4 regions of the Lysinibacillus sp. GJ-1 genome follow, and region 4 is predicted to be linked to each of the others. Evidence: riboswitches for the same ligand, from Rfam matches in the RefSeq annotation. Region 4 holds a riboswitch; each other region holds the start of a gene.
What was found. Region 4 has a riboswitch for cyclic di-GMP ahead of LO754_RS18900 (NPCBM/NEW2 domain-containing protein). Riboswitches for the same ligand answer to the same signal wherever they lie in the genome.
Positions count from the first base shown of each region.

Region 1: it holds a riboswitch for cyclic di-GMP, as region 4 does, so the genes downstream of both, LO754_RS16455 (hypothetical protein) here and LO754_RS18900 (NPCBM/NEW2 domain-containing protein) in region 4, are expected to answer to the same signal.
Region 2: it holds a riboswitch for cyclic di-GMP, as region 4 does, so the genes downstream of both, LO754_RS20525 (methyl-accepting chemotaxis protein) here and LO754_RS18900 (NPCBM/NEW2 domain-containing protein) in region 4, are expected to answer to the same signal.
Region 3: it holds a riboswitch for cyclic di-GMP, as region 4 does, so the genes downstream of both, LO754_RS20560 (hypothetical protein) here and LO754_RS18900 (NPCBM/NEW2 domain-containing protein) in region 4, are expected to answer to the same signal.

Region 1 covers NZ_CP088912.1:3,305,799-3,313,477, forward strand. The annotation lists gene LO754_RS16435 (Maf family protein) at 1-121, opposite strand, end outside; gene LO754_RS16440 (hypothetical protein) at 220-864, opposite strand; gene LO754_RS16445 (bifunctional folylpolyglutamate synthase/dihydrofolate synthase) at 1,762-3,030, opposite strand; gene LO754_RS16450 (bifunctional folylpolyglutamate synthase/dihydrofolate synthase) at 3,027-4,319, opposite strand; gene LO754_RS16455 (hypothetical protein) at 4,461-4,862, opposite strand; cyclic di-GMP riboswitch class I at 4,950-5,051, opposite strand; partial or broken gene LO754_RS16460 (valine--tRNA ligase) at 5,176-7,679, opposite strand, start outside.
Region 2 covers NZ_CP088912.1:4,107,014-4,114,692, forward strand. The annotation lists gene LO754_RS20505 (methyl-accepting chemotaxis protein) at 1-499, shown strand, start outside; gene LO754_RS20510 (hypothetical protein) at 572-1,264, opposite strand; gene LO754_RS20515 (sodium:solute symporter family protein) at 1,439-2,932, opposite strand; gene LO754_RS20520 (SDR family NAD(P)-dependent oxidoreductase) at 2,957-3,709, opposite strand; gene LO754_RS20525 (methyl-accepting chemotaxis protein) at 3,699-5,447, opposite strand; cyclic di-GMP riboswitch class I at 5,555-5,640, opposite strand; gene LO754_RS20530 (hypothetical protein) at 5,866-6,060, opposite strand; gene LO754_RS20535 (DUF1456 family protein) at 6,294-6,791, opposite strand; gene LO754_RS20540 (alpha/beta-type small acid-soluble spore protein) at 6,986-7,180, shown strand; gene LO754_RS20545 (MFS transporter) at 7,583-7,679, opposite strand, start outside.
Region 3 covers NZ_CP088912.1:4,116,014-4,123,692, forward strand. The annotation lists gene LO754_RS20550 (methyl-accepting chemotaxis protein) at 1-959, opposite strand, end outside; gene LO754_RS20555 (hypothetical protein) at 997-1,713, opposite strand; gene LO754_RS20560 (hypothetical protein) at 1,749-2,123, opposite strand; cyclic di-GMP riboswitch class I at 2,272-2,359, opposite strand; gene LO754_RS20565 (tRNA dihydrouridine synthase) at 2,542-3,495, opposite strand; gene ltaS (lipoteichoic acid synthase) at 3,817-5,769, opposite strand; gene LO754_RS20575 (bile acid:sodium symporter family protein) at 6,142-7,125, opposite strand; partial or broken gene LO754_RS20580 (FAD-binding oxidoreductase) at 7,137-7,679, opposite strand, start outside.
Region 4 covers NZ_CP088912.1:3,800,531-3,808,209, reverse strand. The annotation lists gene LO754_RS18900 (NPCBM/NEW2 domain-containing protein) at 1-1,448, opposite strand, end outside; cyclic di-GMP riboswitch class I at 1,654-1,740, opposite strand; gene LO754_RS18895 (hypothetical protein) at 2,014-3,012, shown strand; gene LO754_RS18890 (ABC transporter permease) at 3,250-4,284, shown strand; gene LO754_RS18885 (ABC transporter ATP-binding protein) at 4,286-4,972, shown strand; gene LO754_RS18880 (AraC family transcriptional regulator) at 5,283-5,732, opposite strand; gene LO754_RS18875 (hypothetical protein) at 5,920-6,561, shown strand; gene LO754_RS18870 (3-hydroxyacyl-CoA dehydrogenase) at 6,656-7,573, opposite strand.

The DNA.
Region 1 (7,679 bases), 490 kb from region 4:
TTACACTTGTCTCTTCTACATCACTTGTTACAATATCAAACGGAAGGTCCAACATAGCAAGCAGTTCCTTTCGTCGTGGTGATGCAGAAGCAAGTACTAATTTATGATTTGTTTCAAACATGATTTCACCATTCCTCCTTCTCTCTATCATAACGGAGAATACGGTTTTTGAAAATTTTCAAAAAATCAAGATAACACTCATATAGCTAACTATTCGACTTAGAATTTCGTTTGAAGACAAGCATTTTTGGACTTATAATGTGCAAAAATTTGGAGACGCACGATACTTAAATCACTAGAAATAGAGGTTGCTGCCTTGCCAATACTTTGCCAATCAGCAGGAAGAGTGGAATCCTTCGTTGCCTCTTTAAAATTTAATTTTGTCGTATTTTTATCAGCTAATACTTTTATCACTTCAGCAATTGTCGCCTCCTTGCAACTTTCACCACTAACACTAAACACTTTTTTAAATGTTGGTGGGTCCTTTAAAAACACTAACTCACTTTCTTCGTTCACTATACTTGTCCATACATAAAACTTGCCCTCTACTTCTACAATTGCACTTTCTTGCAATGACGGATGTTCAGAGACAAATGCACTTGCACTTGCATAATTAGAAAATACGCCCGCTTGACTTGCAAAAAACATAGTTGAGTTTGCAGTACCGCTTGTTGTCGGAATTGTTGCGGAGTCTGCCTCTGTTTCAGTTTCGTTTTTCGCTACTTCACTTTCCTTTTTTAAAGAAAATTGGGTACTAGCTTGGAGAACACCTAAAAAAACTGCAACACCAAAAAGCCCGACAATACCACCAATTAGCATTGCACGCACTACTTGTTTTCTCACTACATGACTAACTATTTTCATACCTTCATCACCTCTTCCTTCAACTATCAAAACGAACATAAAAAAGACGACACTGTTATCAGCTGTTATTTCATATAAGTATATGTTAGAGAGTATGCTTAAATGCTAATTTAATGCATTACCATTAATAGAAATTGGTGAGGTTCTACATTATATTTTTTACCTTGTTATATAAAGTGTTTGCCTACGCCTCACTAGAGTGTGATTGTTGGCATGAACTTACATAAGTGATAAAAAAATAAAAAAGTCAACCCATTAGTGAGTTGACTTTACCTTTCTAATTAAACCTATAATTTTCATTGCTTACTAAATTTCAAAATAGTTAAATCAAAGACGTTAAAGATAAACTTTATTGTGACAAATCCAGCTAAGTTTAAAATGATAATATACGTAGAAAAATAAATTATACTTTTAACATCACTTATTACAGGCGGGTTGACAAACGCAATAGCAATCACAAAAGCCAAAATAAAAATAAAAAAATTACTATTTAAAAATTTCATAAGTAACCCCTCCGCATTTAAAATTTATTAGAGCCATCCATTTGTTTCACAAAAATCTGTAAAAAATCTAAGATTTTGCACCCTGCACCCTTTAATAATACGTTAGATCAACTATAACCGCACTTGCTGTTGGTGCTAAATACGTTGCAATAAAGTTTAAAATCGCAAGGATTGATGACTATCTTCCTTCTTACAATGATTAAGTAACTTGTGTCCTTTACCGTGTCAGGCACAAGCTACTTAATCCAATGTTACTTACAGCCACTGGTTACATAAATTGCATGGCGATTTTGTAACATACTGAAAGCAATTGACAAGCCGTTGCTCAAGTAACTATCCTTATCCTTCTAGCAATCCCCTATCTAAATCGCACGCAGGAGTGGAAAAACAGTTGTCACTCCCTATGTCCGCTTCCGTCAAGCAAGCTACCGCGCACTTCTGTTAATAAATATAAAGAGCCGGTTACGATTGTTCTACACTTCTTCTCTGATTGCTGTTGTAAAAATGGAATTGTATTTTGCAAAATTGCTTTTTGCGGGGCATAACATAATGCCAACATATCTTGTGCTGACATCGCACGCGGATTATCAAAATCAACAAAATAAAATGTCTCACTAATTTGCTCTAAGTACTGCAAAACTGCTTTTACATCCTTATCACCTAATATGCCGACAACAAAGGTAATAGACTCATTAGGAAACGCTTGGCGAACCGTTTCTACCAATTTTTCTGCACTAGCTGGATTATGCGCACCATCAAAAATAATATATGGCAACACCTCTTCAAATCGTCCTAAAATACTTGCCATTTCAATACCTTGGCGTATACTTGCCACGTTGATTGCTACATTTAGCGCAGTCGCAACTTCTAAAAATGCAGTAATGGCTAATGCCATATTATTCGCTTGATGAGGTCCTTTCATATGACGTGTAAGATTTGTGATATGTAAGTCCATAGTATCGTTTTTATAGTTCTCATAGTCATGCATCCGCACAATATGGAATTGATTGTTCAGCTCTAGAACAGGTGCTTGCTTTGCATTAGCTTCTCTCTCAATAATGTTCTTTGCTTCACAAGGTAAATCCCCGATTACAACTGGTCGATGCTGTTTAATAATCCCTGCTTTATGCTGCGCAATGCTTTCAATAGTCGGACCTAAAAATTTTGTATGCTCTAGCGCTATACTCGGAATAATCGAGACAATAGGTTGCACTACATTCGTACTATCTAGTAAGCCCCCCATACCCGCTTCGATTAATGCAATATCGACATCACAATGGACAAAATGCAAAAACGCTGCGACAGTTAAAAGTTCGAAATCCGTTAGTTTACCGCTAAGCCCCGCATTCTTCATTTGATGAAAAACGCGATCCATCTCTAGTGCTGAAATAGGTTGTTGCATTACTTGAATTTGGTCATGCACATTCAAAATGCATGGAGACATGAACTTGCCTACTTTTAAGCCATGTTCCTGCGCAATTGACTCTAAAAATGTTAATGTTGAGCCTTTGCCATTCGTGCCTGCAAGGTGCACAATTTGCAATGTTCTTTCAGGATTCCCTACAAGTGCCAATGCTTCTTCAATCGCTGTAAGCCCTGGCTTAATTACATCATCACTAGTTAAAGCCCATTTTTTCTTATAATCATCAAACTGAGGAATCATTGTGCTCCCTCCTGTATCCATTGGCGAACTTCAGCTATAAAATACAGCGAACCTGTAATCACAACAATATCTTGTTGGTCCTTATGTTGTATGACTTCACTTACTATATATTTCCAATTTTTGTTATATCGTTTGTCTTGATGCGTTGATAACATCGCTAACTGTTCAGCTGGCATGGCATTGGGTAGTCCAATTTGTGTAAAAGATATAGAAGTTGCTACTGCATCCATTAACGCAATACTATTGGCATGGTCTTTATCAGAAAGAGCTGCATAAATAAATCGATAGCGTTGAATTGGATAGACCTTCTGTAATGTTCGAATCAATGCGGCAGTTCCTTCTGAGTTATGAGCACCATCTAATACAATATTATTAGGGAACTGTTCAAAGCGACCTGCCCACTGTGCATGTTGTAGCGCTTGGCGCATTGACTCTTCGGATAAATGAATAAGCCCTTTTTCACGTAATAAATCCATCGTTGTGATAGCCAGACTCGCATTAGCGATTTGATGCGCTCCTGCCATTTTTAATTGAATGTCTGTGAGGTCAAGATGCGCATTGTGATAATGAAATGATTGCATGCCCATCTCCTGCTCCTGTGCAATCACGTTAAAATCATGCCCTAGAACAAGACACCTAGCATGACGTTCTTGTGCAACCTTTTGAATCGTAGCAAGTGCTTCTTTATTTTTAACACCAACCACTACGGGTACACCTTCTTTAATAATACCTGCCTTCTCAAAAGCAATCTTCGCATATGTATCGCCTAAAAAAGCCGTATGCTCTAAAGAAATCGTTGTAATAATGGATACAAGTGGTGTTATGACATTGGTCGCATCAAGTCTTCCACCGAGCCCAGTTTCAATTAACGCAAAATCCACTTCTTCATGTGCGAAATATTGGAACATAATAAGTGTGACGACCTCAAAAAAGCTTGGATAGTCCCCATTATAATTTGCCTCAATGATTGAAGCTACGTTATTCATATACTGTAAAAATTGCTCGTCCGGAATTTGTTTTCCATTGATGGTCATACGTTCATTGACACGTGTTAAATGTGGTGAAGTAAAAGCACCAACCCGATATCCTGCATTCTCTAGCATTTCTCTCAGTACATTTACGGTGGACCCCTTGCCATTGGAACCTGCCAAATGGATGGCGCGCAACTTGTTATGCGGGTCCCCTAAACGCGCCAATACTTCACGCATCATGACTAAAGGTTCACGTTTATGATCAACCGCCTTTAATGTAAAAATAAAATCTGTACATGCTTTTATCGTAGTAAACAAAAGAAACACTCCCTTTCACTACAGTATAAAGGGTGATTGGCACACAAACAATTCTGATACAAATTTAAAAACACACAGAAAACCACTGTAGGAGTGATCATTTGTGTGTTTTTAACTATTTTTTTTCAAATAAACAACAAATTATTGTAATTGATGGATGCCTAATAGCGCTCCCATATCATCTAAAATTATTTTTGCATCATTATTTAAGAGTGGCATAACATCCGATCTTTGCACTAGTTCTAACGAATTTTTTAATGTTCTTTTCAGCATCGAAATATCAAAATTTGAACAATACTCATTAATCTTATTTATCACTAGTAAATCTGTACGTGTTAATGAAATCTTCGTATCTTTTTGTCCCTTATTATCCGCTAAAATATGCTTAATAAGAACCCGTCCACTTGCATTTAATAGTCGATAATATTTAGCCTCCGATAACTTTAAAAGATTTGCTTCTATAATTCCCCTAGCGCTCACAAAATCTAAATCATCACAAGCTTTGTTTACTTTCACTACAATTGTTCCAATATTTCCTGACATAATAAACCTCCGTTATTCTTGCATTCAAAGTAAAAGACCATTCTACTCAACATAGAATGGCCATAAAATCAAATAAAAATTTCATTTAATGGTAACCAGGCGATCATAGTTTGAAAAATACTCATTTCTCTTCACCTTAGACCCTAGGCTTTGCGTCCTACCCTTTCGGATAGTTTGCCTTTATCTATTATACTAACTAAAATAGATAATACTATATATTTTTTCCTAACTCAATACATAACTTTTGATGCATAAAAAGAAAAACAGCAAATGACTATTTCGCCATCTGCTGTTTCTTCAAATCACTATGCTATTACATGTTTTTTAATTCTTCTAAACGTTTTAATACCACTGCATGTTTCTCTTCATAATCCGCTAATTTTTCGCGTTCGGCATTTACTAATGCTTCTGGAGCCTTTGAAACAAATTTTTCATTGGACAGCTTACCAGTGACAAGCTTCACTTCTTTCGCCCACTTTTCTAGTTCTTTTTCTAGACGAGCGATTTCTTCTTCTAGATTGATAAGACCTACAAGCGGTAAGAATAGCTCTGCTCCCGTTACTACTGCCGTCATTGATTGACTCGGAGCCTCTAAGCCTTCACCAATTGTTAACGGCTCAGGATTACAGAATTTTTCTAAGTAGGCTTTATTCGCTTCAAGAGTAGCAACTGTTGCACTATCTTTAGCAGAAATGAACAACGGTACTTTTTTGCTCATAGGTGTGTTAACTTCCGCACGAATATTACGCACCGAACGTATAATATCCATAAGGAGCTTCATATTGTCTGCTTCTTCAGCAAAGTGAAGATCCGTACGCACAGTATGCTGCCACTGTAATTGACTCACCTTCATGAGGTAAATGTTGCCAAATTTCTTCTGTGATGAATGGCATAAACGGATGTAATAGACGCATTGTTTGGTCTAATACGTAAGCTAGTATAGATCGAGTTGTTTTCTTAGCAGCCTCATCTTCACCATTCAGCGGTAGTTTCGCCATTTCAATATACCAAGAACAGAAATCATCCCAAATGAAATTATATAGTTCACGACCTACTTCACCAAACTCATAACGTTCTGCTAATGAAGTCACACGTTCAATTGTTTCATTCAAGCGCGTTAAAATCCATTTATCGGCTACTGATTTTTCACCAGTTAAGTCGATTTCATCATATGTCATTCCATCCATGTTCATAAGTGCGAAACGGGAAGCATTCCAAATTTTATTAGCAAAGTTCCAAACAGATTCTACTTTTTCCGTTGTATATCGTAAATCTTGGCCTGGAGATGAACCTGTTGCTAAGAAATAACGCAGTGAATCCGCTCCGTATTTCTCAATAACATCCATTGGGTCCACACCATTACCAAGTGATTTACTCATCTTACGTCCTTCGCCATCACGTACCAATCCGTGGATTAATACATCTTTGAATGGGCGTTGTCCAGTAAATTCAATACCTTGGAAAATCATACGAGATACCCAGAAGAAAATAATATCGTATCCTGTTACAAGCGTACTTGTTGGATAGTAACGTTGATATTCTTCATTTGCCTCGTCATACCAACCCATTGTAGAAAATGGCTATAGTGCTGATGAGAACCATGTATCTAACACATCTTCATCCTGTGTCCAATTTTCTGCGTCTGCAGGCGCTTCTTTACCTACGTAAATTTCACCTGTTTCATTGTGATACCATGCAGGAATTTGGTGTCCCCACCATAATTGGCGAGAGATACACCAGTCACGGATATTTTCCATCCAACGAGAATATGTGTTTTCAAAACGTGATGGAACGAAGTGAACTTTACCTTCCTCGTCTTTTTGCAGTTCTAAAGAGGCATCTGCAAGTGGTTGCATTTTAACGAACCATTGTGCGGAAAGATAAGGTTCTACAACTGCACCAGAACGTTCAGAATGTCCTACAGAGTGCATATGCTCTTCAATATTGATTAGGACACCTGCTTCTTGTAAATCGGCAACAATTTGCTTACGGCATTCAAAACGATCCATACCATTGTATTTACCCGCAAGTTCATTCATTGTGCCATCTTCGTTCATTACCAGAATACGTTCTAAGTTATGACGATTACCAACTTCAAAGTCGTTCGGGTCATGAGCTGGTGTCATTTTTACTACACCTGTACCGAATTCCATATCAACGTAATCATCTGCTACGATAGGAATTTCACGGCCCACGATTGGTAAAATAACCGTTTTACCGATTAAATGTTGGTAACGCTCATCTTTCGGGTGAACTGCTACACCAGAGTCCCCAAGCATTGTTTCAGGACGTGTCGTTGCAACTTCCACATAGCCAGAACCATCTGCTAATGGGTACTTCATATGATAGAATGCACCTTGTACATCCTGATAGATAACTTCAATATCCGATAAGGCTGTTTTTGCTGCTGGGTCCCAGTTAATGATACGCTCCCCACGATAAATTAAGCCTTTTTCATATAATTGCACGAAAACCGTTTTAACGGCATCCGATAAACCTTTATCGAGTGTAAAACGTTCACGAGAGTAGTCTAATGCAAAGTAAAGCTTCGCCCATTGCGCGCGAATATGCCCAGCGTACTCCTCTTTCCATTCCCAAGTTTTTTCTAGGAATTTTTCACGTCCCAAATCATAACGTGTAATATTATCTTCACGTAGTTTTGCTTCTACTTTTGCTTGTGTAGCAATACCTGCATGGTCCATTCCTGGTAACCAAAGTGCATCATAACCTTGCATACGCTTCATACGAATTAAAATATCTTGTAATGTTGTATCCCATGCATGACCAAGATGCAATTTTCCTGTTACGTTCGGTGGT
Region 2 (7,679 bases), 310 kb from region 4:
AAATGCTGCCATCGAAGCGGCACGTGCAGGAGAACATGGCAAAGGCTTTGCAGTAGTTGCCGATGAAGTGCGTAAGCTGGCAGAACAAGTACAATTCTCTGTGACAGATATTTCAACAATCGTTCATCGCATTCAAAGCGAAACAGGCAATGTCACAAATTCCCTTCAATCTGGTTATGAAGAAGTAAAAAAAGGAACAGCACAATTAAATCAAACGAATCATACATTCGATCAAATTTCTCAAGCGATCGAGGATATGAATAACAATATTAATGTGATTTCAAATAACTTAACAAAAATTTCCCAACATTCCGAAGCGATTAATGGCTCGATTGATGAAATGGCTTCTATTTCACAAGAATCCGCTGCTGGTGTTGAGCAAACAACGGCCACTGTTGAAGAAACAGCTGCAACAATGGATGAAATTTCAAAGAGTGCCAATCAATTAGCTGAAATGGCTGAAGAGCTAAACACACAACTACAAAAATTCACACTTTAATACAAGGAAAAAGCTATCCGAATGTCTTCGTGATAGCTTTTTTTATTAGGCTAGATGACATCTAGTATAGGATTATTGCCAATGTCGGATAGGTACTCGCTCTAATTCATAGTGCTTGATAATAATACTGACCTTTTGATACCATTGTTCACACAACGCCATTGCTTCGATATACGTATCATCTTCTATTGAAATGCCATCCTCTTGTTCTAAAAAGATATACTCTATAATTGGTTCGCTTAGATTGTCTACCACCATTTTTAAAGCTAAGTGGAACACTTCCTGTTCCTCACATGCTTCTTCCTCAATCTCCGCTTCTTCTACTAAAACATGATGGTCCCCCGCTAGTAAAGAGTCACTAAACAAACCATTACTAGTTCTTGCCACAATATGACCGTCCTCTACAATCGCTACCTCATAAATTTCATTAAAACGGACTTCTTTCTTTACTACTTCTGCTTCCCAATCTTCTTTAACTGCCAGTATAAGTGTTTTGGATTGCTCATTCAGTAATAATGCATGTAAAGCATCACTTGCAATGATGCCATGGGTATGAGGGATATTCTTTAACTCTTCTTCACTTGCACTTTTACGCTCCGCCATTATTCTAAAAGTATGATATTTCCATTTAATAAAACGTATTACGCCAATGATGACTAAGGTTATGCCAATTAAAAAGTACAATTTTTTTATGAATTCAGCATCCATTGCCATTGCTAAAAACAAATATATCGTACCTAACAATACTAGAAAGATTGTTTTCATTATTATCCCACTTTCAACAAAATAATAGATAGGGAAAATACATCTCTATAGTAGAAATCTTATTCAGCTATCTCTCTTTTCATGCTTCATTTTTGGATAATAAAAAAACACGAAACACTGGTATCCTCAAGTGTTTCGTGTTGTTGAACAAGTCTTTTTAAGCTAACACAGAGCTTATTGTTGTTTCACTAGCTCGTCCTTACTGCCTACATTATCTAATGTTTTATCTTTTTCAATTTTATGCATATCTAGCACATGTTGTGAAGGTGGCACAAGCAAACTGACAATCACTATCGTTATACCTGAAATGACTACTCCAGAGAAAACAGGTGCCTGCCATAATTCGTTTATTAAACCTATAAAGCCTTCAGACTGTATGGATAAACTAGGTACAAAAGTTAGTGTTGTGATTATATAATAGATCAGCCCGACCGATATACTTGCCCAGACAGCTGGCGTACTGACCCGCTTCCAAAATGGACCTAAGACAATTGGCCAAAAAATCGTCACGAATATTACGTCCCAAGCTAAGTAAGCTAAATCAATTACTTTTTGAAAGCTAACAGCCAAGATTAAGCCTAATACTGCACTGCTTAAAATCACAAGTCTTGAAAATCTCAATAAATTTTTAGGATTAGGATTACGATTAATAAAGTCTAAATAAATATTCTTTGTGATAATACCAGAAGTTGCAACATAACATGCGGCAACAGTCGACATTCCCATCGCTGCCATTGCTGTTAAAAAGATTGCAGCTAAAAGAGGAGGAAAGTATCCTTGTGCAAAGGCTAGCATTAACGTTTCTGGATTTGTGCTATTAGGATAAATTGTTTTAAAGGCTTCACCTAACATGCCAGGAATCCAACTAATCGCTATAATAACGATACCAGCTATAATCATACTGCGTTGTGCTACTTTTGGACTTTTCGCGGCGGCTACCCTTTGACCTAAGTCAACAGCAGGGATATCACCAAGCGCTAATACAAGATATAACGTCCAAAATTCAGCTCCTGCCTTATTAAACAATTCACTTATATTCCACCACTCCGGATTAAACGTCACATCAGGATAATAAATAAACACAAAAATGGTAATACCTAAAATACCAGCTACTGCTAGCGCACCTTGTACGATTTCTGTGTAGGCTACAGCCCATAAACCGCCAATTACAGAATACAGTGCTGTTAACGATACAAATAATAATGCTGCTGGAACAAAATCTATTTGTAGCAATTGCTGGATAATATACGTTCCACCAACCGTTAAAGCTGCTGCATTAAAGATTCCAAAGGCGATAGCCATTACAATCCCTGTGTAAGCTCCTAACTTTTTACTACCATATCTTAAGCCATAGTAGTCTGCTAATGTCCATCCTTTTAATCTTCTAAGCGGTTTGGTCCATATAAGCGCACCAAGAATCATACAGGTCCCTAAACCACCCATCGTCGCTGATCCCTCAAAGCCGCCACTCGTATAACCAGAACCGACAGCTGCAAAAAAGAACGGAGCGGCTAATAAAGCCGCAATTAAACTTCCCGTCACAACTGAGAGAGGCATGCTCCATCCGGCTACGATTAAATCTTCTGCCGTATTAACGCGTTTATACCCCTTATAACCAATATAATAAATAAAAATTAAGTACACGCTAAAGATTAAAATATTCAACATTTTTATTGCTCCTTAGTTCTTACATTATCCGTTCATCACTACTCCACCATTAGGCGTTAAAATCTGACCTGTATAGAAATCAGCGTTGTCAGAGGCTAAAAAAAGTACACTTTTTGCGATTTCCTCAGGTTGTGCCAAGCGTTTTAATGGATACTTTGCAGATTCCTCTTCAATATAGTTCTCTCCAAATTCTTGTAGGATATCTGTGAGTGTCCCACTAGGAGCTACAGCGTTTACTAAGATGTTGGGCGCTAATTCTCTTGCCAAAGCTTTCGTAAATGCATTAATGCCGCCTTTTGCAGCTGAGTAATGCGTAAACTCTTCACAACCTAGACTACCAATATCTGAAGAAATATTAATAATCTTGCCTTTGTTTCGTTCTTTCATTCGTTTCGCTGCTTCTCGGCAATTATAAAAACATCCATAAAGATGTACTTTAATCATTCTGTCCCATTGTTCGTCTGTTAAATCTAGCACGCTAGAAGCTTGTGCAAATCCTGCATTATTTACAAGAATATCAATCTGCCCGAGATGACTATCCATGTATCGGAACATGTCCTGTACTTGATGAGAGTCTGATACATCAGCACGGTATTTATAAGCTCGTACACCTAGCTTTTCAGCCTGTGCTCGCACTTCTTCTGCTTCATGATCGTCACCAATATAGTTAATCAATACATTGGCACCTTGTTTTGCGAATGCAAGTGCAATTGCTTTTCCGATGCCCTTACTAGAACCAGTAATCAGAACATTTTTTTGTGCTAAATTATTTTCCATTTTCATCATTCTCCAATTTGAATTTTGCTACAAGTGCTTGTAATTCTTGTGCTGTTATTCCTAAAGAAGAAGAAGCCTCTTTCACTTCTTGCATCGTCGTTAATTGCTCCTGTGTCGCTTTTGACACATTAGATGAAAACTCTGATGAAAGCTCCGCTGATTGTTTAATGTTATTGACAGACGCTGCAACTTCCTCTGACGAAGCAGAAATTTGCTGAGAGGCTGCTGAAATTTCACGAATTTGACTAGCGACTTCTTCCGATGATGTAAGAATTTCTTTAAAGATTTCCCCTACTTCATCTGTATATTCCATACCTGCTTTTACATCTGCTTTTCCTTTTTCCATCACGACAATGGAAGCATTTGAATCGGATTGAATCGTACTAATTAGATTGTATATTTCTGTTGCTGATTGCGAGGATTGCTCTGCCAACCTTCTCACTTCATCTGCTACCACTGCAAAACCTTTACCATGTTCTCCTGCTCTTGCTGCTTCAATAGCTGCATTTAAAGCAAGTAAGTTAGTTTGATCCGCAATTGCTGTAATAAGACTCACAATATCGCTAATTTTATTCGTATTAACATGTAAGCCATTAATGGTTTTGCCAATTTGTTCTACTGAACCATTAATTAGCTCCATTTGGGATATAACTTGTTGCACGACTTTATCTCCACGTTCAGAAGCAAGAGATGCTGCTATAGATGATTCGGCAGCAGTATTTGCTGAGTCAGCTATTTGTTGAATACCTGTTGCTGTTTCTTCCATAGCTGCAGCAGTTTCTTCTGTCATCACCATAGATGCTTCCGCATTCTCATTTATACGTTTCATATCCTTTGCAATATCGGTAGAACTGTTAAACGACTCTCCTGCATTGACAGTTAACTGACTTGCAGCAGAAGAAACATGATTAGATGTATTTCTAATATTTAAAATAATATGTTGCAAATTGGTAACCATCGTTTGAATAGATTGCGATAAGTTCCCTATTTCATCTTTTGTAATTTCTAATTCAACTTGTTGCAATTCACCATTTGCCACTTGATTTGCAACATCGACTACTTTCTTAAGAGGTTTTAATAGTCGATCGATAATTATGTAAAGTAAAATTAGTAAAATAATCAAACCAACAACTGCAATTGCAATTTGTTTTGTCATACTTGTTTTAATGATTGTATTTATGTAATCTGCGGAATAATCAATACCTAATAAGGCGATCATTTTGCCATTATCATCTTTAATAGGGGTAAATACTGTTCTCCAAGCACCAAATTGATCTTCGAATACGTTCGTCACTTCAGACTGATTACTGTCAATTGCACGCTTAGCTGTTGCTACATGTTCATCTGCTAAATCTTCGAAAATCTCACCAGCTTCATAAACCTCATTCAAGTTGGATGTATACCCTATCGGATTAACACCTTTATCTTTCATATCCCAAATATAACTCCAGCTCATTATCCCCTGTTCTTCCTGAATCATATCTAGCTGTTTTTGGAGATTTTTAAAATCGGGATTACTTTCCCCTTTTTCAGTTAATAAATGTTTTATCTGATCACTATCGAGATTCATAGCTGTCAATATACCAACACTTTTTAACTCTTGTTCCAAATCTACATTCATTCTTTTGTTAAGCTCACTAATACTTTGCGTTGTAACGATAGAAATCAACATTAAAACAATAATTGAAACTGTAAGTAATAATTTGTTTTTCAATGAAACATTTTTTAAAAATTGCATAGATAATTCCTCCTCTTTATATTTTATAGGTCAAAAAAAAATAACCTATTTCAAAAGAAATAGGTTATTAAAGATAAAAAAATAATAAATCCCAATAACTACTAATCTTTTGCAACCCAGCCATCATAGCGTTATCTGCCTTAGACCTGTAGCTTTGCGTCTCTACCTTTCAGTAGATTTGCCCTTATTTCTCCTCAAATTAACATAATAGTAAAAAATAATCAATACAGCTTCCAAAATTACTATTTAGTCCATGCTCTTATTTTACTACTTATGTACAAACAATGAAATAATTACTATGTAAAAATATTCTTCTTTATTGTAAAAAGTCCTGACAAAAAATAAGCAGCGACAACGTAAACATACGTTATTGCTGCTTAAATTTCTGATAAACACTTACCCCTAAATGTTTATTCAATTATGCAAGTTGTGTTACGAGTAAGACAGCTGGAATAAAGGATAATGCAAAAACGCACATATACCATACAGAAGTACGGCGTAATGAAAAACGAACTTTTTTACGTTCTGCATAAAAAATGTCTAACATAACAGCAACTATTAATGGAATACTAATGCAAGAAATAGCAATTAAAATAAAATCAAAAAATATCATAAAAAGCACCCCTCTATTCATGAACATTTCTTTTCCCTTTGTGACAACTTTGTGTCAATTTCATTGTACAAAATTCCGTCACATTTATCAACTGTTCAAAGAAAATAATGGTGATTTTACAATTTATTTTTTATTGCTTTTATTGTTATTATGTACTTCATCCAATACAAACAAAGGCGGGACGCTTACTGTAGGTAAGCATCCGACCACAATTCGCTTTAACAATTTAATACTTAATCTCTATATTTATATGTTAAACCTTTTAAAAAGTTTCTCACAAAGCGATCGCCACATTCTTTGTAATTACGATGACTAGGATTTCTTAAAATCGCACCTAACTCACCTTTCGATACTGTTACGCCACCTTCATATAAAATATCAAGCATATCTTCCGTTGTTAAAGCCATTGCAATTTTCACTTTTTTCAAAAGCATATTATTTGGGCTTTCTTTCCCTGTAACCGGTGGTGTCCCTTCCTGTTGACCTTGTTTTGATTGTTGAGGGCCACGTTTAAAAGTAATTAAACCATTTAAAAATGCCTCTACCATTTTGTTATTACATTTAATGTAATTCTCTGGGATATCTTCTTCATCTTCTTTAATTTTGATAAGCATGTTTAATACATCCTCTTTAGTGTATTTCATGCCACCAAGCTTAAAAATTTCTACCATATCCGTATTTTTAATATCTAGTGCATATCGTAAACGAATCAAAATATCATTATTCGTCATAGCAAAACCTCCTTGATTTCCTTGCAAAATCTGAATTTATAAGAGCCAGGCTTTATTATAACAGAGTAAATTGTATTTTTAGCTAGCTTTGCAATTATTCCTCGCCTATAGTATGTAGATTGCACATTTCCTTGTTTTTAAATGTATGAAAATCAAACTGCCGACCATTCTAATAGCACAAGGAGGTGAGAAAAATGGCTAATAAAAATCGAAGTTCCAATAAACTTCAAGTTCCTGGTGTACAAGAAGCTGTTAATCAAATGAAATATGAAATCGCACAAGAATTCGGCGTACAACTTGGGCCAGATGCTTCTTCTCGCGCGAACGGTTCCGTAGGTGGAGAAATCACGAAACGACTTGTAGAAATGGCTGAAAAAAGACAAAAATAAATAAAAGGTGCCAGGCACTAAAACAATTCAGAATTGTTTTAGTACCTGGCACTTACTTTCTTGCCCCTTTTATCATGACGAAGATGAATACTAATAAAAGAATAAGTAATGCACCTATAATTACGTATCCGACCATACTTGTTATTCCCAAAACACTAATACTCCTTCCATACATAAAGTGGAACAAAAAATTTACCAATATAGTACCGCTATATTTCCACTTTAGTTTACCTATTTAAAATACCCTTCTACTTCTATTTCTTCAACTAAACTGCTCTATTAGTATAATAAATTTAACAACTAGAGCTTTCTATTCATTCACAGTAATTTCATTTTTTCCGATAAACACAATTTATAAACTTTTATTTTTAGATTGTGGCTCTCATTTTCAATTCCACACCTTTAGATACTACGCTTTTCCTTAAAATACAGCACACCAAACAAACCAATGATAGAGAAAAGAACTGGCACTATAAAACCATAGTAGTAGCCATCATCT
Region 3 (7,679 bases), 320 kb from region 4:
TCAACTAGCTCCTCAAACATTTCCACAGATTCACGTGAGATGAACGAAATGTCTCTCATTGCCACCATGATTTGCTGAGAGCTTGAAGATAATTCTTCTGTACTTGCAGATGAATTGGCATTATTTTCAGCAATAATTTTTGTCGTTTCTACAATTCTTTCGAACATCGTACCAATTTCTAAAATGGTAGTATTCGTTTGTGCAAACTCTTCCGTTCCTTGCTTCATGGATGTAACCACTCGATCCGTCTCTTCTTGAATATTTTTTACGATATTCGATACTTCAGCAGCGGACTGTTGCGATTGTTCTGCTAATTTACGAACTTCATCCGCAACGACAGCAAACCCTTTTCCATGTTCACCTGCACGAGCTGCTTCAATAGCTGCGTTCAATGCTAATAAATTGATTTGCTCTGAAATCCCTGTAATTACTTTGACAATCTTGCCAATCTCATGTGATTTTTCTCCAAGAATATTGATTGCATCAAAAGTTGTATTAATCGTTTGATCAAATTGCTCCATTTTCACCATCGAATCTTTGAGCTTTTCGTTACCTTCTTGCGTCAATTCTAACGTCGTATTCGATTGTTCTGAAATTTGGTTTGATCTTATAGACAGTTCTTCGATAGCCACTGTGATGTCTTCAATCGAAGTTGAACTTTCCTCAGTAGCTACTAATTGTTTTTTTAACCCTTTTCCTACCTCATCAATGGCTGCTCTAACGATATCAGCCTTCTCCGCTGCATACTCTCCATGTTCAACAAGATTTTGACCTTTTTCATTTATATTTTTTTCGTATAGATGAAATTGCTCTTTTAATTGACTTGCAGATAATTCCTCTGCCCCGTTTGTCACTTCACTCTGACTATCAGCCTGACGTTTAAGCGAAAAATATCGGTAAGCAAAATACAAGGACGTGCATAATAAAAATACTATAATCACTAGCATAATAGCATCCATGATATAAAAATCTCCTATTCTCTCTACCTATGATGTTTTATAACTCTTTTACAATAATATAAATTCCATCAGCTACAGTCGCTGGGATATCGTTTAAATGCTCATTGCTTTCGTATTTATGAACAATGAAATCCCCTTCAACATTTACATACTTTTCAAATCCATGATACTTCTGTAACAAGCTCATTGACTTCGGATTTGTTGCTTCAGCTAACACCAGTCTTAACCCTTCTTCAGATGCTTTTTGAACTAAAATATCACCTAACGTTTGTACAATTTCATGGCGATTGTGCTCAGCGATGACACCTAATAAAAATAAATGCAGCACTTCATTATCTTCCATTTCTTTTCCATAACGTTGTTTATAGTCATTTAAGAAACGAACATCGATATCCTCTAATACATCCATCACTATATTCATATCAGAAAACGTGCCACTAAAAATAGGACCTTCATGTATTTCCAGTGCGTTTGTATCTCCAACTAAAGCGCCTACTACATTACGCTCTGCATCGAGCGCAACAACACAGTATCCTTGATGCACATTGTCTTCAATGTATTCTTTCGTGAATTGGTAGAAATCATCATAAGGTAATTTTAAGGAGTACCCGATTATCGGTTCTTGCACCCATTTACCGGCTACATCTACTCCAACAAATGTTTTTGCTAAACATGTTGCCGCTTTTTCAATTAAGTCTGGTTGGTCTTTTGTAATGATTTCATATGTATATACATCTTGTAATGTTGGCATCATAAATTCCTCCAAATATGCTTCTAGTGATTTAAAAACTATCGTGTTGCTAATTGTGATACATTGTCAACTACTGTTCCTGGGAAATTCACTCCCTCTAAAGCATTTCTCACTTGCACATAGGCAATTTTAGAGGCTGGATTGACAATATAGATATCTTTGAAGCCAAGTGATGCGTAAAACATTAATGTTTGCCCTAGTTCCGCTGAAACTTTAGATGGAACAGGTGATTGATACGTTGCATCAACTACAAAGGTATAGGATTTTTTTGGTACTTTCGCCACAGTCTCTTCCAAATCTTTTATATATTCCTCTACAAGCTCTGTTTTAATAAACCCATGAACTTGAACGTGTACTTCTTTTTTTGCTTCATAAATCGCCATATTATATTTCGGTTTATCAACGACTAACATTTTTAATCTCCTTTTTCATATAGTTTTTTTACTATCCTATACTAACAAGACTTTATTAACGCTATAGTTCTTTAATTTGTCTCCTTTTAGGAAAATAAAAACTACCCTTATTATAAAAATTAAGGATAGCCAAATAATCGTTTATTATTTTGGCAACCCGACTATCATAATCCCAATAGGATTTTAGACTCGTAGCTTTGCGTCCTTACCTTTCAGTAAGTTTGCCTTTTCATTTTCTTAAAATAATACTAACATTATTACAATTTTACATTATAAATTACATGTCAATTTTTGTCGACACTAGTAGTATTATCTAAAGAATATTAGGTAAATATAAGTAATATTAAGATACTACGTAGTAAGAATGTAGTACGTGCCAGTCACTCAAACAATTTAGAATTGTTTGAGTGACTGGCACCTATTCAAATTGATTGAGCAATTCGCGTACTTCATCCGTTGTCTTTGTATTCATTAACTGATTTCTTAATTCACTTGCCCCGCGGAATCCTTTAACATAGATTTTGAAAAAGCGATGCAGCGCAGTAACTGAGCGTGGTAGCTCCTCAGCATATTGATCTTGAAGATCAAGCTGTAATCTTAAAAGATCAAGATATTCTTTACTACTATGTTCCTTTGGCTCTTTTTCAAAAGCAAATGGGTTTTTAAAAATACCTCGTCCAATCATCACGCCATCCACACCATATTGTTCAACTAGCTTCATACCTGTTGCACGGTCAGGGATGTCTCCATTGATTGTTAATAGCGTATTTGGCGCAATTTGATCTCGTAATTTTTTAATTTCCGGAATTAGCTCCCAGTGTGCTTCTACTTGGCTCATTTCTTTTCTCGTACGCAGATGGATTGATAAGTTGGCGATATCTTGTTTTAAAATATGTGTAAGCCATTCCTGCCACTCATCCACTTCTGTGAAGCCAAGTCTTGTTTTCACACTGACAGGCAGTCCACCCGCTTTCGCTGCTTGAATAAGTTCCGCAGCAACATCAGGACGTAAAATAAGACCGCTTCCCTTGCCTCGTGAAGCCACATTCGGTACAGGACAGCCCATATTAATATCAACACCTTTAAAACCAAGCTCCGCCATACCAATACTCATTTGTCTAAAATATTCAGGATTATCTCCCCATATATGAGCAACCATAGGCTGTTCATCTTCAGTAAAAAGCAAACGTCCTCGCACACTTTTCTGACCCTCTGGATGACAATAGCTATCTGAATTTGTAAACTCGGTAAAAAATACATCTGGTCTACCTGCTTTACTTACGACATGACGAAACACAACATCCGTCACATCTTCCATTGGAGCAAGTACAAAAAATGGTCGCGGTAAATCCCGCCAAAAATTATTCGTCATATTTTACTTCAAACCCTCTCATTATAGGATATTCGGTTATTCACTTATCCCCTAAAACTTCATTGCTTCTACTTCTAAAAACGAATCGTCCTTAACACCGTAATGCTAGTTTCAGCAATAAAGTCATTATTATAGTATAACCTAGCTTTTGTTATTTATCTTCATACAGTTCCTACTTTAATTAGATTTCTAACTTCTAAAATCAGGAAATACTATGCACTAGCAGCTCGTGTTAAAAAGCGAAAAGGCAGTCCTAGCTAACGGTACAATATCATAAACTTCGTGATATCAAACTCATCATCTTGAACTGCCTACTAATTATTATTTAGCTTCTATACTGTCATCTTTGTTGTAATTGTACTTTGAAGGATCTACTGGCGTATAACCTGTTGGTTTATAAAATCGCAGTAAATCACCATTCACTACTTTGTCAGATAAGCCTAATTTAAAATCTACTTCTTTTTTAATAGCTTGTGCTGCCTCTAGTTGACTATCATCTAGTAGTAATCCAGTTTTATTATCATAAAATTTTTCATTAATTGAATAAATCTCTGGACTCACAAAATCGCCATTTCTAAATGGCACAATTTCATTATGCTCATCTGATAATAAGTCTGAACCGAATTGAATAAAGTTTTGCGTATCAATTCCTAGTAAATGTAAAAGTGTTGGAAGCAAGTCTGTTTGACCACCATACGTATGGTTGATACCACCTTGCATACCTGGAACATGAATAAATAATGGGACACGTTGTAAATTAGCACTTTCATATGGTGTAATTTCTTTCCCCAAAACTTGTTCCATTGCTGCATTATGATTGTCTGAAATACCATAATGGTCACCATAAAGAACAATCATTGAATTATCATATAAACCTGATTCTTTTAGTTGATTAAACATTTGTTCAATTGCTTCGTCGGCATAGCGTGCTGTTTGGAAATAATTATCTACACTTGCATCGCCTGTATTCGCTTTATCGATTGTTACTAAGTCTTGATTCATTTTATATGGATAATGGTTCCCTACCGTAATTAATTTAGTATAAAACGGTTGTGGTAAAGAATTTAAAAAGCTTTGCGATTGTTCAAAGAACGGTTTATCTAACAAACCATATTCAGCCATGTTATCTGAAGAGGCTGTGTCATAATAACTTGCATCATAAAACTTATCAAATCCAAATGATTTATATATAACATTTCGGTTCCAGAAGCTTCCGTTGTTACCGTGGAAGACAGCCGATGTATAACCATAATCTTTTAAAATACTTGGTGCTGCTTGATACGTATTTTGTGCTTTTGTAATATAGGCAGAACCTTGTGGTAATCCGAATAAAGAGTTTTCTAACATAAATTCTGCATCAGACGTTTTACCTTGACCTGTTTGATGGAAGAAATTATCGAAATACAATGTATGATTATCTTTTGCTAATGAATTTAAAAATGGTGTAACTTCTTGACCGTTTAATTTATAGTCGATTAGGAAGTTTTGGAATGATTCTAAGTGTAAATAAATTACGTTCATTCCTTTTGCTGCACCAAAATATTTTGCATTCGGATTAGCGTAGTTCGATTTTGTATAGTTAATTACTTCGGTAATATCACTACTATCAGCCAACGCTCTTTGTGAGGAAGCTTTCATCGTTTCTACTGAGTCATAAATCGTATAGTTATACATACCTAAATATTTCACAATATAGTTTCTATCAAACCCTCGCGTTAATAGTTGAGGGCGACTAGCCTCAGCTAATCCTAAATTGACAACTGATACGATTAATGCAAAAGCAATAATCGTCATTGCTTTTTTATATCCAAATGATTTTGTTTCTTTTGGAACTTTGCTTGAGAATCGTAAATAAAACATGACAACGACATCCACAAAGAACAAAATATCATAAGGTTTTAATAATGAAAGAATACTACCACCTAAATCGCCAAAGTTTTGCGTTTGGAAAATGGTCGGTAATGTAATAAAATCACTAAAAAATCTGTAATACACTACATTAGCATATAAAAGAATTGACATCAGCGTGTAAATAACAAGCAGTAATGTATATCTTTTCTTTCCTCTAATTAAAAAAGCAATCCCTAAAAATAGCATTGCTGAACCTAGTGGATTTAAGAGTAAAAGGAAATGTTGAAGTGCTCCTTCTACACCTAAATCAAATTGTGCTGTTTGCGTGATGTATGTTTTCATCCATAACATGACTACAGCTACTATATATATCCCTAAAAAACTGTTTAATAAGTCACTTTTTTTACTTATTAGACTTTTCATTTCTGCACCTACCTATTACTTATTAATAGAAATCTAATGTTAGATTGTTCGTATAAATTTCGGAAAATTATTACTTCACTATAGCTTTTTTTCGGTAGCTAATGTATAATACTCCCGTTTTCGCACTTCTGTCAAGTTGTAGACGATATTGCAAGAGAATAAGTTTCGTTTCTCACTACTGCTGCTATGCTTGCCATAAAAACATCCTACAAACATTAGTTTTACTAACCTTTGACAATACATTTATTTGTGAAAAGATTTATCCTAAAAGAAATCGATCGTAACATACCTATAACGAGCAAAAAGAAGAACGAATTCCAGCAAAATTGGAATTCGTTCTTGTCTTATTATATTGATAACGTCTACCATCTCTTATACTTGTGTTTCGACGTTGCTTTCTTGTATTTTTTCACTAAGCTGATGTTCAATGTTTTCCGTTTTTTTCGACCAATAAGTAGCAAGAATTGGACCGGAAATATTATGCCACACAGCACCAAGAACACTCGGTAAGGCAGCTAACGGACCAAAATGGGCAGTGGCTAATGCTACCCCAAGACCAGAGTTTTGCATCCCCACTTCAATGGAAATCGCTCTCCGATTACTTTCATCAAGTCCTAATAGTAGCGCGGTTAAATAGCCAAGCAGCAGTCCAAATGCATTATGAAGCATTACTGCCGTAAAAATAATAAATCCTGCCGATGCTATGCTATCAACATTGCCAGCAACAACTGCAGAGACAATAATGATAATAGCCACTACTGAGATAAGAGGAATGACGTTAATGCTCTTTTCTACAATCTGTGGGGCAAATTTCCGAATAACAATCCCCAAAATAATCGGCAAAATAATCACTTGAATAATAGAAGTAAACATTGCCATTGGATCGACCGGCATCCATTTACCTGCAAGTAATAGAAGTATGAATGGTGTGGCAATTGGCGCTAATAACGTTGAAAAGGAAGTCATCGTAATGGATAATGGGACATTGCCCTTCGCTAAATACACCATGACGTTCGAAGCAGTACCCCCTGGAACTGAACCGAGAAGAACAAGCCCTGCCGCTAATTCTGCGGGTAAGTTCATGATATAGGCAATGGAAAAAGCAGTCAGCGGCATAATAAGATATTGAGCACAAACACCAATAATAACGGGCACTGGATTCGTTAAAATTAATTTGAAATCAACCGCTTTCAACGTTAGTCCCATACCAAACATAACGATGCCGAGCAATATTGTAATATAGCCCCCAAATAGTAAAAATGGGTCGGGAATGATAAAAGCAATAACAGCTATGCAGATGACCCATAGCGCAAAGTATTTTCCAGCTATCGTACTAATCGCTTCTAATATTTTCATATTCCCACTCCCTATTTCTTTATTTTTAATATTTTATTTGGATTCAACAGTGCATCCGGATCAAGCGCTTGTTTAATCTTTTCCATCACAAGCAGTGCTTTCCCATGTTCTTTCTCTTGGTATTTCTGTTTCCCTATACCGACACCATGCTCTCCTGTACAAGTTCCCCCTCGTTCAAGCGCATACATAACAATTAATTCATTAAATTCATCCGCCTTTGCTATGTCATTAGCATCCTGCATATCAATCATTAAAAGAACATGGAAATTGCCATCACCGACATGTCCAACAATCCCCCCTGTAAGGGCAAACATATTCAGTGTTTTTCTCGCATGTTCAATAGCCCCTGCTAACTCAGAAATCGGCAAACAAACATCTGTCACCATCAGTTTTTTTCCTGGATGTCCATGGACATAGGCGTAAGCTAAATTATGGCGAGCTTCCCATAGCTGATTTCGCGCTGCATTGTCAGTCTCAAAAACTATATTTTGACAATTATGCTCTGCTACAATTTCTTTCATAAAATCAACGTCTTGCTTTAAACCATCTTCATT
Region 4 (7,679 bases):
GCTAATTCGATATTGTCTTTATAAGTAGCATATAGTGGATGTGTTTTCGCTTCTTCTTCTAATGCGTTCATATGTTCGATGCTGTTGAATGCAGGGGAAACTGTATTCATCGTTCCGTCAGTAAATAACTGCGCCATTTTATCGTCTAATGCATCTTCTTTATAGAAGGCTAATTCACAAAGTGTTGCCCAATTTTGATTGGATTTAGTGAATTTAAATTTCACCCGTTTAAATGTCGTCGGTGCAAATTTTGCCTCTACTAATCCTGCGACCATGTTATGTTTACCTGTTGAGACAAGTTCATAGGTTTCGCCTTTTGACGTTTGGGAAGCGTAAATTTCAAATTCCTCGGCAAAGCCTTTACGGTCAGAAGGTCTTGCTCCATAAATAATACGATTTAATGTAACAGGTTCTATAAATTCAACTTCTACTTCATTTGAGAATGTAGCTGTGTTGCTTTTATTTGTTTCCCAATATGTATGAACATCGCCATCGATGGCATTTTTGATAACGGCGCTCGCATAGTGTCCGCCATTGTTGGTAATTTCTTTAATGTTTGCCTTATCCATTCTAAATAACTTTGAATACGCTTCGTTGGCATAATGGCTAAATGACGAAGTTAGTGCAGTTGTCGCTGTAATTTTTTCATTGCTTAGCAGTGCTTTCGCATTGTCAATATCTTCTTTGAATTGTACGTAGAAGGGGTGGCCTTGGGTTTCGACCTCTAATTGATTGATAGCATCTATGGTGTTGAATTTGTCACTTACAGCGCTCATTGTATTATCTGTAAAGAGTGTCGCCATTTTGTCAGAGACAGAATCTTCTTTATAAAATTGAAACTCGGATGCACTTGCCCAATCTTGGTTTGCTTTCGTAAAAACAAATTTTAGTCGTTTAAATTCTGTAGGGTTGAATTGGATTTCGACGATATCTCCAGTAGAACCTGTATATTGTCCTGATGAAACGAGTGTAAAATCATCGCCTGTATCTGTAGTGGAGCTATAAATTTCAAACTGCTGTGCAAAACCTTTTCCTTTTGTAGAAGATTGACGAGCTGCATAGACAATTCGATTTAATGTAGATGCTTCATGGAACTGAATGATCACTTCATTAGTGAAGGAGGTACTATTGGGTTTCCCTGTTTCCCAATGGCTGTTTATATCACCATCAATCGCTTTATCTATAGTAGAACTTCCATATTTTCCGCCGTTGTTCGTAATCGATTGAATGTTTGCTTTCGCTATTTTAAATACGTCATCGTATGCTTTTAAAATATCTGTTCCGTACAATTCAAATTTTTTCACCGAAGCGATGGAATAATTAGTACGAGCTTCGGCTGAAGTTTTAACTATATCTCCACTTGGATTTTCAGTGGCTAAAACATTCATTGGACCACCGACTAAATTTAAAGCAAGGGCAGATACTGTTACAATCTTTACTACTTTCATCTAAATTCCTCCTTAAGCATTTTTCTTACAGAGTACATAAAAAAGCTACTCAAAAAAGAGTAGCTTTATTTTAAATAAGGCAATCATAAAAAATCCCACATTATAATAAATAGCACTAAAAAATGCCTTTCGTAAATTATATTAATATATAATTATCAGTGGGTTGTGTGTTACGTCCTTACTAAACAAAAAGTAGTATGTACTCTTCGGCAACTGGCAGACATAGTTATTAAAAACCTTAGTCCCTATAGCTTTGCGTCCCTAAATTTCTTTAGGTTTGCCTATTCAATTTTCTACAATAAAGAATAGCATAAGGAAAATCATTGCCAAAGTACAATTTGCACTATATTTTACCACCTATAATTCGGGTAAAATGGCGAGGTTTTTTTTATTGGGCGAAAAATAATGTCATTTAATGGTGGTTCATTTGTTATGTGTAAAAGACTTTAGTAAGAGAAAAATGGTTTATCTGTAAACTACTTATGTCATGGGTACTGATATTGAAAATATTTACAATAGGTGAAATAATAGATTTGATACTATTTAATGAAAGGAAATGGTCTACATGTTATATAAATTAAATAAGTCCTCCTGGGATTATGAAAAGGTAAAAAGAGTGAGTCTTGATGCGATTGGTTGGAAAGAGAAGGATTTAGAAAGGTTAGTATCTAAACATCTGCAAGATTTTATTTCTAGCAAAGATTTAATGACAATATTTAACGAGCGTCCAAGACAAGAAGAACCCGATATTTTAGCAGTTGATAAAGATGGCGATTTATATATATTTGAATTGAAAAGATGGGGTTCAAATCAAGAGAATTTGCTACAAGTATTGAGATATGGTCAATTATTCGGTAATAGTAGTTACGATGAGCTCAATGAAAAATACCTCAAATATAGCCAAGGCAATATATCGTTAATGGATGCCCATAAGCAGTATTTTGATAAAGATGCAAGTAATCAAATTACCCAAGAGATGTTTAATAATAAGCAACATTTCATTGTTATGACAAATGGCTTAGACCAACAAACGGTAGAAGCAATTATTTATTGGAAGAAGAACGGTTTGACTATTGATGCCATTGTCTACTGGATATTTGAAGTGAATGGTGAACATTATATTGAATTTAATATGTATTCGCCAATTGAAAGTTATTTAGAATATGAGAGTAGCGCCTACGTTTTAAACACGAATCATAACAATAATCCACTAACGACAGATGAAATGTTAACTGGAATGAAAGCAGCGGCTTATCATAAAGGATGGCAAGAAAAAATAGAAAAGATTCAAAAGGGCGATATCGTATTCCTTTATAAAAGCGGCGCTGGCATTGTAGGATACGGAAAAGGTTCCGGTAAATATAACAAGCAAGATTATAATGGCTATGCTAATGCAGAGACAAATACACCTTTACAAGATTTTTGTATATTAAAACGTCCATTAAGTGCTTCTGAAATGAAAGCTATTTGTGGACAAGGTTTTAACTTTAGACAAACGATGTTCTCAATTAGTGAAGAAAATGCCAATAAATTAATGCGAGTAATTCAAAAACATTACTTGTAACATTTTAGGAGCGATATTCTAGCCGTTTAGCGTTACCGCGGTTAACGAGCTTCCATCACCATTTACACAATCTTCTACGTCATTATGCGTAGGAGGTTTTTTATTTTTGTTTGAATAGCAAGCGGCAGCGATATTGAACTGTAATGTTTAGTTCATCTTCCGTTCATTTTCAGTTCATGTTGTGTTCATGTTGACTCTATATTCTAAGAATGTAAAAAGAAATAGGAGGGGTTTAAAATGAACCTAGCTTTAAAAGAAATGAAGAAAAATAAAGTGCGATTTGTGATTTTAGGTTCGATTGTTTTTCTGGTGAGTTTATTAACCTTTATTATTTCGGGTTTGGCAAATGGATTATCGCAAGACAATGCTGCGCTTATTAAAGATTTGCCAGCGGGGCAGTTTTACATGAATGAAGATGCAGATGAAACATATAATCTGTCTAGAATAGATAGCAGTACCCAAGATGAAATTTTAAGCAAACAAAAAGATGCTGTTGCCTTTTCTATTCAAATGGGCTTTATCAATGATAAGGCAGGAAAGCAACAAAGCGTGGCATTTGTAACAGCTACCGATTCGCCGTTATTTGCAAATGTTAAACATGAAGAAATTATTTTAGATAGCTCATTAAAGGATAAAGGTATACAGATAGGCGATACAGTAACGAACAATCAGTTTAGTGGCAAGTTTATTGTAAAAGATTTTGTTGAACAAAAGAAATATAGTCATGCGCCAGTTGCCTATATTAGTATGGAAGATTACCAAGAAATTTATCGAGTTAAAGAAATGCAATTAGTGTTTACACCAGATGGGGATGCCTCACAAGCGTATACAGGATTACAAGCTTTTTCAAAAAGTGATTTTTTAAATACGATACCGAGTTATAGCGCAGAACAAATGTCTCTTAATATGATTGTCTGGTTTTTAGTTGTCATTAGTGGCATGCTGTTTGCAATCTTTTTCTATATGATGAACGTTCAGAAGATTGGCTTATACGGTATTTTAAAAGCAATTGGTTTAAAAACAAGTAAGTTATTCAAAATGATTTGGACACAAATGATTGTGATTACTGTGATTTCTCTGCTGCTATCTATTACACTAAGTCAAGTTTTTAATCAGTTTGCACCACAAGGAATGCCATTTAGTTTAAGTTTTGCTACAATAACGCAATTGTCGATTGTATTCCTTATTATTGGATTTATCGGGGCTACCATTTCAGGGATCCAAATTAAAAAAATTCAACCATTACAAGCGATACAACAAGGAGAGGTCTAATATGACACAATTTACAATGGAGAATGTTAGAAAAACGTTTACAAATGGTGAAGTGCAGGAAGAAATATTAAAAGGCATTAACCTGACCCTGAAGGAAGGTGAAGTAACAGCATTAGTGGGAGCTTCAGGTTCTGGTAAAAGTACTTTGCTAACGATTGCAGCAGGTTTGCAACCTACAACCGATGGGCAGGTAATCTTTGAAGGGAAAAACATGACGACATTAAGTGCAGATCAAGTTCGACAAGTACGGGCAAGTAAATTTGGCTTTGTCTTTCAATTTGCACATTTAGTTCCGTTTCTTACAGTAGAAGAACAGCTCCTGCTGATGTTGGAAGTATCTGAAACGCCATTAAAGAAACACGAGCAGCAAAGAGAGGTAGAGCGTATTTTAAAATTAGTAGGGATGGATCATCGCAAAAATGCCTATCCTTCTTCATTATCAGGTGGGGAAAAGCAACGAGTTGCGATTGCCCGAGCGATTATTCATAAACCGAAAGTGCTCTTTGCAGATGAGCCAACAGCAAGTCTCGATTCGAAACGGTCGAAGGACGTAATGGAGTTAATTCGAAATCTTACTAAAACATTAAATATCACGATGTTAATGGTTACACATGATGAAGAAATGCTTATGTATACAGACCAAGTCATTAAAATGAATGACGGTAAAATTTTGCAAAATGTAAATTAAAAAAATGCGCAGAAAGTGTTAGATTGATTAGCTTCAATCGAACACTTTTTTGCTGCGCCGTTGTTGTCCGCTACGGCGGTGCTTTCCTTTCGCGACCGTCGCTAACGCGCAGAATGCTCGCGTCTTATATCGTGTGCTGTTCTGAGCTAGAGTCATCGCCTTCGCTCCCAACTACTAGTGAACACTTCTAATTTTTTATTTTTGCAAAAGCATTAATGGCTAAGTTCGTATAATAAAAAATTTATGAACATCTTTCCTCTGTCTCTTATTTTGCAGTAAGCGTTAATCCTGAGAAGTCAATTCGAATACTTTACTGAATCGGAACTAATATTTCGCATAAATGATTATCAATCATTTGCGACGTATATCTTTCAATTATTGGTTCTTGTCTCATGATTAGCTGATGTTGCTCGATTTCTGAAAAGACAGTGCTCCAAAATGTGCTGATTGCTTCTTTAGTATGGTCGAGCAAGAAAACAGCGTATTTCCCGCCACTAAATGTACCAACATGTGCAGGTTTTGACACATGGAAATTTTCATGAATCATTATGCCAACATCATAACGGCATTGCTCTTTAGGTGTTATTTCGGGATTATCTTGCGCTATGCCGAATATGGCTGATTGGTTCAACAAGTCATTTAAATGTGCCCATTGTTTAAAAGACTCCATTAACCCTTTGTTTTGCCGTTCACCATATTGACCAACGTTTCTAAAAAAGGCAATTTTTGAAGCGGGTAATTCTTCAATTGTGATTTTCATTGTATCGTCCTCCTTCTTTAGCTAAGGTAATATGATTAAAAATGTTTCTCAAGAACTTTTTTAAAAGTAATGAAATGTTTTAATTCTTCCGTATTCTATTATTCAAAGCAAATTTGCAAGAACCCATTATGTGGATGATGGCATTTTTTATGTTTTCTATGTCATACCTTCTAATTAGGGGGAATGCATGTTGAGAAAAATAGTAATGTTTGTTGGTGTATTGCTAGTAGCTATAGTTACTTTTAACCTTGTCGACAGGCTTTTAGCAGCCGATACTTCAGAAAATAAAGAAAGGCAGGGTTCATTCGTTAGTCAAGAACAATTAAGTATGGCTACATTGAAAGATAAGTTGCGTGCAATATATGTTGGAGTAGATGTGAAAACGACACCAAAGAAAGAATTGGTGTTACAAGTTGTTGCGGACGAAGATTATTTTAATTTGGTAACAAAGGATATGGAACCGATTGCCAAAAGTGTAATAGCAAACTCTCCATTTATGGACTATACGCTTGTTTTTGAACGCTGGGAACTAACCTCACGGGATGAAGAGGATATCAATCTCGTTAATGGGGTATCCAATTTTATTAAAACGATTGTGGAAAGTCTTGAAAGTTATACAGTATTCAAACATGTAACGACGGATTACCAGTCTTTCATTACTATCCAAACGACAATAGATAGTTCTGAGAAAGACGCGGAAAAATTAGCGCTGGAGATGGAAGAGACAGTTTATGAAATAATTAATTTTCAAAACCGAAATGAGCAATCTCAGAAGCGTACATATGACATTAAAATAGTGAGTGCTCAGGGAAAAGTATTAAATCAATAAATGGTGAAATTGTGTGGGTGACAGGCACTAAAAAAAAGCCGTAACATGCGCTAAGTGCGACATGTTGCGGCTTAAATTGTATGAGTGACAGGCACTAGCTTTTTAGGAAATCGGGTTTAGCGAAGCTTGGGTTAGGGTATTGGTAGAAGCCTTCACCTGTAGCTCGTCCTAATTTACCTTTATCGATATACTCTGTTTTCAATAGGTTAGCTAATTTTTTCATGTTTTCATCCCCTGTAGCGGCAGCTTTTGCTTCTACAATGTTATGGGCTGTATTAATACCTACAACGTCTAAAATAGCAAATGGTCCAAGAGGAGCGCCAGTACCAATCATCCATGTTTTATCAATTGTTTCAGGGTCAGCTACTTCTTTCACTAATAGCATTTCTGCTGCATCTAAAAATGGCACTAATAAAGAGTTTAAAATATAGCCAGGCTGTTCTTTATATAAAGGTAGTGGTACCATGCCGATTGCACGTGCAAATTCCACCACTTCATCAAATACTTTCATATCTGTACCTGGGTGTTTCATAATTTCAGCAGTATTGTTTACCCAAATAGTATTAGCAAAATGTAATGCTAAAAATTTCTCTGGACGCCCTGTTGCTTCTGCAAATTGGCTAGGTAATAAAGTCGATGAGTTCGTAGCAAAAATTGTTTTTGCGGGTGCAACTTTACCAAGGTTTGTGTAGAATTCAGTTTTAATTTTTACAACTTCAGGAATAGCTTCGATAACTAAATCAGCATTTGCTACAGCATCTGCTAAATCACTATTAAATGATAGACGAGCGTAAGCAGCATCCACTTCTTCCTGTGTGGCACCTAAATCGTGCTGGTACAATGGTTTTAACTTTGTAATACGCTCTTGCGCATTTTTTAAAGCTTCGTCATTAATATCGTATACAGTAACGTTAAATCCTTTAAAAGCAGACTGATAAGCAATCTGGCTTCCTAAAACTCCGCTTCCTGCTACAGTAATATTTTGATAATTCATCTGACTTCCTCCTCTGATAATGTTACATCGATATAATAGTTTCGTTACAAAACGATTTCCTTGTTACACTCCCATAGTACTGCTTCCAACGAACTAAAATCAAATAATAAACTCAATTATTATA